One region of the Metaplanococcus flavidus genome, then DNA from elsewhere that is predicted to be linked to it. Evidence: riboswitches for the same ligand, from Rfam matches in the RefSeq annotation. Region 1 holds a riboswitch; each other region holds the start of a gene.
The links. Region 1 has a riboswitch for lysine ahead of ACFQ1X_RS13310 (Na+/H+ antiporter NhaC family protein). Riboswitches for the same ligand answer to the same signal wherever they lie in the genome.
Positions count from the first base shown of each region.

Region 2: it holds a riboswitch for lysine, as region 1 does, so the genes downstream of both, dapA (4-hydroxy-tetrahydrodipicolinate synthase) here and ACFQ1X_RS13310 (Na+/H+ antiporter NhaC family protein) in region 1, are expected to answer to the same signal.
Region 3: it holds a riboswitch for lysine, as region 1 does, so the genes downstream of both, ACFQ1X_RS03335 (aspartate kinase) here and ACFQ1X_RS13310 (Na+/H+ antiporter NhaC family protein) in region 1, are expected to answer to the same signal.

Region 1 is NZ_JBHTKI010000021.1:5,738-9,019, forward strand. It holds gene ACFQ1X_RS13310 (Na+/H+ antiporter NhaC family protein) at 1-1,430, opposite strand, end outside; lysine riboswitch at 1,541-1,722, opposite strand; gene ACFQ1X_RS13315 (bifunctional metallophosphatase/5'-nucleotidase) at 1,794-3,137, opposite strand; gene ACFQ1X_RS13320 (DUF72 domain-containing protein) at 3,164-3,282, opposite strand, start outside.
Region 2 is NZ_JBHTKI010000015.1:38,640-41,921, reverse strand. It holds gene ACFQ1X_RS10985 (STAS domain-containing protein) at 1-775, shown strand, start outside; gene dapA (4-hydroxy-tetrahydrodipicolinate synthase) at 1,154-2,041, opposite strand; lysine riboswitch at 2,243-2,420, opposite strand; gene ACFQ1X_RS10975 (SAM-dependent methyltransferase) at 2,547-3,176, shown strand.
Region 3 is NZ_JBHTKI010000006.1:148,793-152,074, forward strand. It holds gene uvrC (excinuclease ABC subunit UvrC) at 1-1,611, shown strand, start outside; lysine riboswitch at 1,653-1,826, shown strand; gene ACFQ1X_RS03335 (aspartate kinase) at 2,052-3,263, shown strand.

The DNA of each region.
Region 1 (3,282 bases):
GCTGCTGTAAGAGCATATGGAAGCTGAGTGGCTACGTGATCCATATGATTGCTTCCCGCTCCGGTTGAAGACAGGATGGTCGTGTCTGAAATCGGTGAACAGTGATCCCCGAAAACAGCTCCTGCAAGAACAGCCGACAGCGATGCCAATAATAATTCCGGAGCAGCTTCGATCATGATGGTTCCGGCGATTGGCAACAGAATACCGAAAGATCCCCAGGACGTTCCGGTCGAGAATGCCATCACTCCCGCAAGAACGAATAATAATACCGGAAGAACTGAAACGGGAATATTTCCTTCGCTCACCAGTCCTGCAAGATAAGTGCCAGTTTCCAATGCACCGATAAGGTAAGTCAATGACCAGGCGAAAATCAGAATCAGCACAGCGCCAATCATCGATTTGATACCTGCCCAGATTCCTTTGCCGATCCAACCGGCATTGGCCGTTTCATTCTTCTTCATTTGAAGCAGATACAATACGATGGATGTAATTGTTCCAAGAAGTCCCCCGATCAATAATGATAACGGTACATCGGTATTTTCAAAAATCAGCCATACGTCAAATTGCTGACCAGCATTCTGGTAGCCGGTCCACAACATGGCGGCTACAGTACCTGCGACCAATACAAGGATTGGCAGCAACAGATCCAGCACGCGGCCATGGGAATGAGAAGGAAATTCTTCTTTCATTTCACCTGGAATCGATTTCTCCGGATCATAAAGCTCTCCGTTCTCAATTGCTTTGATTTCATGCTTTTTCATTTCACCGAAATCCACATCACGGTAGGCAACGAAAAATACGATGGCAAGTGCAGCTATTACATAGAAGTTCATCGGAGCCATCCATAGGAATGCTTCCAAAGCGGAATACTCCACAAAAGTCTGGCCTGCGAGAATTGTAGCGATGATTCCGATGATGGCTGCTCCCCAGCTCGAAACCGGTGAAACAACACATACTGGCGCAGCAGTGGAATCGATAAAATAAGCAAGTTTCGCACGTGATACTTTATAACGGTCAGTTATCGGACGTGCGACTTGACCAACTGTCAGTGCATTGAAATAGTCGTCGATGAAAATCACGATACCAAGGGCTACTGTCAGAACTTTTGCGCCACGGCGTGATTTGACGCGCTGAGAAGCCCATTCAGCAAAGGCATGGCTCCCTCCGGATAAACTGACGAATGCAGTAATGATTCCGAGTAATAATAAGAATAGAAGAATAAATACATTATAAGCGTTGAAACCTTCGTCCCAGAAAATCACCTGGAATGATGTGAATAATTCCTGCAAAGTGCCAACTGGCGCGAATGAAGTCAGGATCAACGCGGCAGCGATGATACCTACTCCCAGGGACAGCAATACGCGTCGGGTCAATAAGACCATCACGATTGCTATAATCGGGGGCAGGATTGAAAAAATTGTGTTTTCCATGAATGGTTTCCTCCTATATTTTTGATGGAATAGAATGGAGAAAAAAAGCCGGCTCAATCCAAAGGGACAAGCCGGCTTTCTACAATTCGTCTGTGCGGTAAAACATCAAACAACCCTGTAGCTCTCCATTTATGCAAGCATAAATGACAGTGACATCCTTATTAAGAATGTCCCCAGCCCCATTTTCCGGTGACAACAGAAAATGGACTTCGGCAAAACCACCTTTCAAATATGCTCATCGCTGTCACGCTCACATATTCTACTCATCGGTTTTGCAGCCTCTACCCATCGATATACAATTCTTTGTTAGCATATCCTAAAATTGTGGTGAAATCAAGGTCAATTCACAACTGAAAATTCCGTTCATTTCACCATGTTGCTTGAAAAATAGCCGCTGAATACATCCCGAATGAATTCAGGCATAAAATAGGTTTTGGGTGAACGTTTAAATTCCGGGAAAAAATAACCGAACGTAAACATATCCAGTGTAATCAGTTTATAAACTTCGTCACTGTCAGCCCGCTTCCCATTGATGAATAATTGGTGATTCTCCAAGTCCATACCGGTGCGGATCATTTTTCCAAACACCGCACCGCGAAAGCCAAGACCTTTCAGCTCCAGTTGCGGCCACTCTGAATTCATCGACTGCAGATAAATTTCTTTCAATTCCGCACCAGTCAACTCGATCATACAGGGATTGATGGGATGTGGCAGCATCCGGTGAAAATCGTAGCGCGTAACTTCCCCAGAAGGCATATCTTCCATAAACAGCCCTGCGTTGAATAACGCACAATCCGCCCTTGAAAATTCAATCATCGCTTTTCCGAATAATTGAGCCATTTCCGATTCCTTGAACCATTCCGCTTTTAAAGCTACCTCATTATGGAATACTGTGTCCTTCAACAATGCTCTGCCTTCTGTTCTCCGGTCCCGGTCATAATACTCGTCCGGATTATCAAGTTTTTCGGTTTCAATCAAATAGGCTTTTTTCTTCTTCAGGTCTTCGTCAATGATGACGTGGCCGATATAGGCGCCAAATTTACCGGCTGCACCCAGCAGCACATCACCAATCTGCTTCCCGTCATGAAAAATATGGTGAGTGTGCGCACCAAGTATAAGGTCGATATCCTGACAGGATTCCGCCAGTATTTCATCTTCCCTTACCCCAAGGTGCGATAAGCAGACGATGAAGTCCGTGTGAGCTTTAATCTCTTCGACCGACTGAACAATGGATTCCCTCGCTGCCGTCAATTGCCACCCCAATCTTTCATAAAAAGGAGTAAATTCAGCAGTGGCACCAACCAGGCCGATGCGTTGCCCTTCCGGTGTCACCCGTATCTTATAAGGTTTCGCCCAGTTCGGACGTTCTCCATTTCCCCCAAAGAGATTAGAGAGAATCACATCAAAATCAGCCTCTGCATATAACGTATCCAGCTCTTCTTTCGATAATGTTATTCCTTCATTATTGCCAATCGTCACTGCATCATAGGACGCACCGTTCAGCATCTGCACATTGCCTTTGCCTGCCGTGCCTTCAGTGAAAGGATGCGAACGGTCCACATGATCGCCGATGTCAAGAATGAGACAGAAATCGCCCATTTCTTCATGCCAGCGTTTCCTTCCAACTAAAAAGGCATGGATACTCGGCCAATTGTCAAAATGGCTGTGCAGATCATTTGTATGATAAATATGAATGGTTTCAGCCATTTACAACACCTCTTTACGGCCTTTCGTCAAAATTCCTCTTCAAACAGATCAAGCTGTTTTGGGGCAAGGTCTTCAAACACCAGCCTGTTCATCTGCTGGAATTGTTTTGCGTCACCGGCAGCGTGTCCGCCGGAATTATTATTAA
Region 2 (3,282 bases), on a different contig from region 1:
CGAAGAAGTCATGAAGGACAGTAGTCAGGAAGATATCGCCGGCCATGAAGCATTCATCAAACAAGTGATCGAAGCAAGAGCCGGTTTCGTCGAACTTCTTGGGGAATCGCTGAAGAATATCTGCAATGAACAGGCTGTCTATGAAGATATCAGCAACTGGGGCAACGTCACCGGTATGTATTTCCTCGAAGCCGATGTGATGCTCGACAGCGCGCTTGCTGAGTCTTCGCTTTACCGCAAGCATTTTGCAAAAATCATTAAATCCGAAAGCAAGCGTCAGGGGATTTCAATGGAGACGCTGTTTGAAGCGTTGGAATTTTTCCATGGATTGCTGGACCATGCGATGTATTCCTACAGCAACGCCTATATCAAGGCTTACCAGGAGAGGCTTTCCTCAGCGCGCAAAGAATTCTTTGAACTGTCCGCGCCGGTTGTGCCGATTGCGGAAAACGTTGCAATCTTGCCGCTTGTCGGCGAAATCGAGTTTGACCGGGCACAGTTTATATTGGAGAAGACACTGATAGCGGCCAATAAATTACGGATTTCCACGTTGGTCATCGATTTATCCGGCGTAGTAAAAGTCGATTCGATGATTGCCGAACAAATCATTAAAATTGTCCAGGCATTGAATATGGTTGGTGTAAAGGCGATCCTTACAGGTATCCGTTCGGAAATTGCAATTACACTTTCCCAGCTCGGTATTGATACCCGTTCACTGGTGATTGGGGGCAGTTTGAAGCAGACCCTCGAGAAACTCGATTTTGCGAAACTGTAACTGAAAATTTATAGAAAAAACGCTGAAGCATGCCGCTTCAGCGTTTTTCGGCTGTCGAGAAACTGTCTACTTCTCAAATCATTTGGCTTTAGACGGACGCTTCCCTCGTGTTCAAGGTAAAATCGAAATGCTTGTTTCTTGAAATTGGCTTAAAAGTCTATGCTTTTAGAGAAAACAATCTGAGATATGGAGCAAAACAGCGCAGACGCCCAGGGGACCAAGCGAAGTGCTGAGATCCACTCGGACGAAGTGAAACGAGACCGAGTTAGCTCAGCGCGAGCCCCCAGGCAAGCGAAGCTGTTTTGCGGAATATCGGTTTTAATGTTTCTTTCTCAACAAGCAAAAAACGCTGAAGCATGTCGCTTCAGCGTTTTTCTTTTAAACAGAAATTTTTATATTGCCGGCCTCAAGAAGCTGACGTAACGCAGCAGTTTCTTCGTCGTTCAACGGAATCATCGGAAGGCGGACAGTTCCTGTCTGGATGCCGATTAATTGCAATGCTGTTTTGACCGGCACGGGATTGGGTGCCGCAAACAGGGCATTCATCACCGGCAGCAGTTTGCGGTGCTGGGCAGCCGCTTCTTTGACTTTTCCGGAAATGAAGTCCGAGACCATCGCCTGCATTTCATTGCCGATAATATGGGAGGCTACAGAGACGATGCCATCTGCTCCGATTGCCATCAGCGGCAGGGTCAATCCGTCGTCGCCACTATAGACGGTAAAATCTTCAGGCGTCTCTTCAATAATCAATGACGCTGCGTCAAGGTTGCCGCTCGCCTCTTTGACGGAAACGATATTGCTGACTTTTGACAGGCGGATGATTGTTTCTGGCGCTATATTGACGGCGCTGCGCCCCGGGATATTATAGAGCATGATCGGCAGCTGTGTAGCTTCTGCAATCGCCTTGAAGTGCTCGAACAAACCGTTCTGTGCAGGCTTGTTGTAATAAGGAGTCACAAGCATAATGCCGTCGACCCCAGCTTCTTCAGCCTGTTTTGTCAGCACGATTGACGAGCGGGTATCGTTCGATCCGGTCCCTGCGATGACTGGAATTCTGCCATTCACTTTGCCTGCCGTAAATTTGAACAACTCGACTTTCTCGGTTGCCGTCAACGTCGGCGACTCGCCTGTTGTGCCAGCCACAACAAGGGCATCCGAACCATTGGCAATAAGATGTTCGATCAGCTTCTCCGTTGCGGCAAAATCGATGTCACCGTTTGTATCTAAAGGAGTCACCATTGCTGTAATAATTTTTCCGAAATTCATAGTATCCCGTCCTTTTCAAATTTTTCTAAAGCATTTTATGTTTTGGCAATAAAATCCTGAGCCAATGCATCCGTGGTGCGGTTTTGAGTCTGCGAGGTGCGGTCAGCCGATTTTCGCTCCATCCCCCAGCTTCACAAAACAAAAAAGCAGCAGCGGAGGTTCCGCTGCTGCTGCATCGACACAAACAACGTGTGTCGATGAACGCCAGATAGCCCTCCATGCGGAAATCCGCATGACAATCCTGCATTTCTTAAATGCAGGACCAGCAGCAGGAACCAGGGTTTCCTGCCACTTCGGCAAACACCCCTTCCGGCAGAAGTCCGGGGAGCCCGTGCTCCTCATTCTGCTTACTGATGGTGATTGCGCCTCTATCCTCACTCCGATGATAAAGAGCAAGAACTATTGAATTAGCTCGACTTTATCAAAATTCATTGTTATTTGCAAGTGGAAGATGGGTATTGATAGGCAAGTGACAAGATTACGGCGAGAGAAGAGGGTGACAGAGATGAAAGAGCATGAAGGAGACAAATATCTGAATATACAAACAGCAGGAACACAGTGGATATCCGAAGCTACATTGCATCATAACCGTTATGAACCGACTCCATATGAACATTTGAAACAATTATTTAACCGTCACCCGATCGAGGAGGGTGACGGACTGGTTGATTTCGGATCCGGCAAAGGACGTTTGAATTTCTATGCCCATGACCGGTTTGGCTGCCGGACAACAGGTGTGGAACTGAATACGAATTTTTGCGGTGAAGCGAAGCAGAATCTGGCGGATTATGGCCGCAATCATCGTACCGGACTGGATCGTCTCCGGATCCAATGTGGCATGGCGCAGGACTATGAAGTGCAGGCTGAAGACACAGTTTTCTATTTCTTCAATCCATTTTCCGTGCAGATTTTCATGAAAGTGATTGATAATATTCTGCGTTCTGAAGAAACTTATCCGCGTGAGGTGAAAATCATCCTTTATTACCCCACCGCTGAGTACATCGATTTTTTAGATCGCAGCACTGTATTTGAACTGTCTGAGTCAATCGACTTGCCGACCATTGTCAAAGATCCGGCGGAACAATTTCTGGTTTATAAATTTTCATCGTTGCAGGATTTTGAGGCGCTTGTGTGAAACTTGCCGAAAACGGTGGCGCAGGATTGATATTTTTCCTCCAGTCATCCATTATATAGAATAGACAGTCTTTTCATGTATATCTGTGAAAAGAAATAAATTCTAT
Region 3 (3,282 bases), on a different contig from region 1:
GAGGATTTTGAATACATTGTCACGTCTTCCGACAAGGAAGCGCTGATTCTGGAATTGAATCTCATCAAGAAATACGACCCGAAATACAATATCATGCTGAAGGATGATAAATCCTATCCTTATTTAAAAATTACGGGGGAACGGCATCCAAAGCTGATCATTACGCGGCAGGTGAAAAAGGATAAAGGGAAATATTTCGGCCCTTATCCGAATGCCTATTCGGCGAGCGAAACAAAGAAACTGCTCGACCGGCTGTATCCGCTGCGCAAATGCCATCAAATGCCCGACCGCGCCTGCCTTTATTATCATATGGGGCAATGTCTGGCGCCGTGCATCAAACCGGTGGAAAAAGAGACCTATACCGAAATGATCGACTCGATTTCGCGTTTCCTGAACGGTGGGTTCCGTGAAGTCAAACAGGACCTCGTCGAGAAAATGTCCGAAGCGGCGGAAAATCTGGAATTTGAACGCGCCAAGGAATACCGCGACCAGATCAGCCACATCGAAAACGTCATGGAAAAACAGAAGATGGCGATGAACGATTTCACCAACCGCGATGTTTTTGGCTATGCCGTCGACAAAGGCTGGATGTGTGTGCAGGTCTTTTTTGTGCGCCAGGGCAAACTGATCGAACGCGACGTTTCACTGTTTCCGCTTTACCGCGATCCGCAGGAAGAGTTCATGACCTATCTCGGCCAGTTTTATGAAAAATCGAATCATGTGAAACCGAATGAGATCCTATTGCCGGAGGGCGAAGATGCGGAACTCGTCAAGGACTGGCTTGGTGTCCGGACGCTTGTCCCTCAGCGCGGCAAGAAGAAAGACCTTGTGCTGCTGGCGAAGAAAAATGCTGAAATCTCGATAACAGAGAAGTTTCAGCTGCTGGAGCGCCAGGAAGTGCGGACAATCGGTGCCTGCCAGGAACTTGGCGATGCCATGAACATCCAGACCCCGCTGCGCATAGAGGCTTTCGATAATTCACATATCCAGGGAGCGGATGCCGTGTCAGCGATGATTACGTTCATCGACGGCAAACCTTCCAAAAAAGATTACCGGAAATATAAAACGCGCACCGGCTCGAAACCGGATGATTACGCGGCTATGCGGGAAGTTATCCGCCGCCGCTACTCGCGTGTGCTGAAAGACGGATTGCCGCTGCCGGATCTCATTGTCATTGACGGCGGCAAAGGGCAGATATCATCGGCGCGTGAGGTTCTGGAAGATGAACTCGGCTTGTCGGTTCCGATTGCCGGCCTTGCGAAAGATGCCAAGCACCAGACTTCGCAATTATTATACGGCGATCCGGTCGAAGTGGTGCCGCTCAAACGGACCAGCGAAGCATTCTACCTGATGCAGCGCATCCAGGATGAAGTCCACCGATTCGTCATCACGTTCCACCGCCAATTGCGCGGCAAGAACTCGATAGTTTCTGCGCTTGATGGGCTGGAAGGAGTAGGGCCGAAACGCCGGCAGCAACTGCTCAAGCATTTCGGTTCCGTCAAACGAATCAAAGAAGCTGACGCTGTCCAGTTGATGGAAGCCGGCATGCCCGAAAAGCTGGCGGAATCGATCCAGCAGCATTTTTCAGGCGAAACATTGTCATCCGAGTAAGTTCGTGTTATCGTAATAGCATATTTAGATCACTTTTAAAAAGTGGTGATAGAGGCGCGACCGTCAAAAGTAGCCATCCGGAGATTTGCAGAATCTGTGAAGGATGGGAAAAGGGACGCTCGCCGAAGTGTGTGAAGGCTGCAGCCGAACACGCTGGTTCTGCATTTAAGAGATGCAGGGCTGTCAGAGTCAATCTCTGGAGGGCTATCTCACATGGACGTTTTATTTCGTACATGATGAAAGAGGTAGTTTGCCGGTTAGACGGCAGGCTGCCTTTTTTTGTGTCTAGTTCCGGCGTCCAGCCCCTCGGGATCTTAAGTCAGTCTACCTATGTGGCAAAAAGCGCCACTTCGGTATCCTGCCTTAAGCCTGTCGGGGCTGAACGGACGCCTGCACTTTTCGCAATGGGAGCCACATACTGATGTGGGAGTGGATAAAAGATGGAAACAGTAGTTATGAAATTTGGCGGAACGTCAGTGGCGACGCCAGAGAATATTATCGGCGTAGCGAAACGGGCAATAATGGAAAAAGAACAAGGGAAACGGGTCGTCATTGTGGTTTCCGCAATGGGCAAGACCACAGACACATTGCTCGGATTGGCCGCAGAAATTTCTGTCGAACCGCCGAAGCGGGAGATGGATATGCTGCTGGCGACAGGCGAACAGGTGACGATTTCACTCCTGGCGATGGCATTCAAACAGCTTGGCCACGAAGCGGTATCGTTCACTGGGTGGCAGGCAGGTATTGAAACGGAATCCGTTCCACGCAATGCACGGATCGAGCAGATCCATACCGAACGGCTGGAAGCGGTTCTGGAAAACGGATTTTTCGCAGTCGTCGCCGGATTCCAGGGCGTCGACAGCATCGGCAACATCACGACGCTCGGACGCGGCGGCTCCGACACGACAGCTGTGGCACTCGCTGCCGCTTTAAAAGCGGAGAAATGCGACATCTTTACGGATGTCGACGGCGTCTACACGTCCGACCCGCGCTATGTCAGCGGCGCACGCAAGCTGGAGCAGATTTCGTACGATGAAATGCTGGAACTCGCGAACCTTGGCGCCGGCGTACTGCATCCGCGCGCAGTGGAATTCGCGAAAAACAACAACGTCCCATTAACCGTCCGGGCAAGTTATTCCGACGAACCGGGAACTATCATACAAGAGGTGGTCACTGTGGAAAAAAATCTGATTGTCCGAGGCGTAGCATTCGAGCCGGGCATTGCGCGTGTAACCGTTACATACAATAAACCCTTCAACGGTTCATTGGCGAATATCTTTATGACCCTGGCGGAAAATCTGATCGATGTGGACATCATCGTCCAAAGCATCTCGGACGAATTCCAGCCTTCGGTGTCATTTTCAATAAAAGAGGACAGCCTGGAAGAAGTGCGCCGTGTGCTTGATGTCAATAAAGAAACGATCGGCTTCCAATCCACCGAATTTGAAGTCGGACTGGCGAAAGTCTCCATCGTCGGCTCCGGTATGGTATCGAACCCGGGTGTTGCAGCCCGCATGTTCGACATCCTGCGCCAATCGGAAATTCCGGTGAAAATGGTCAGTACTTCGGAAATCAAAATTTCTGTCGTGGTGCCAGGTGTGGATATGGAAAAATCAGCGAACACGCTGCACGCGGCTTATGGACTGGAGTGAGAAAGGGCTAGGCATTTTT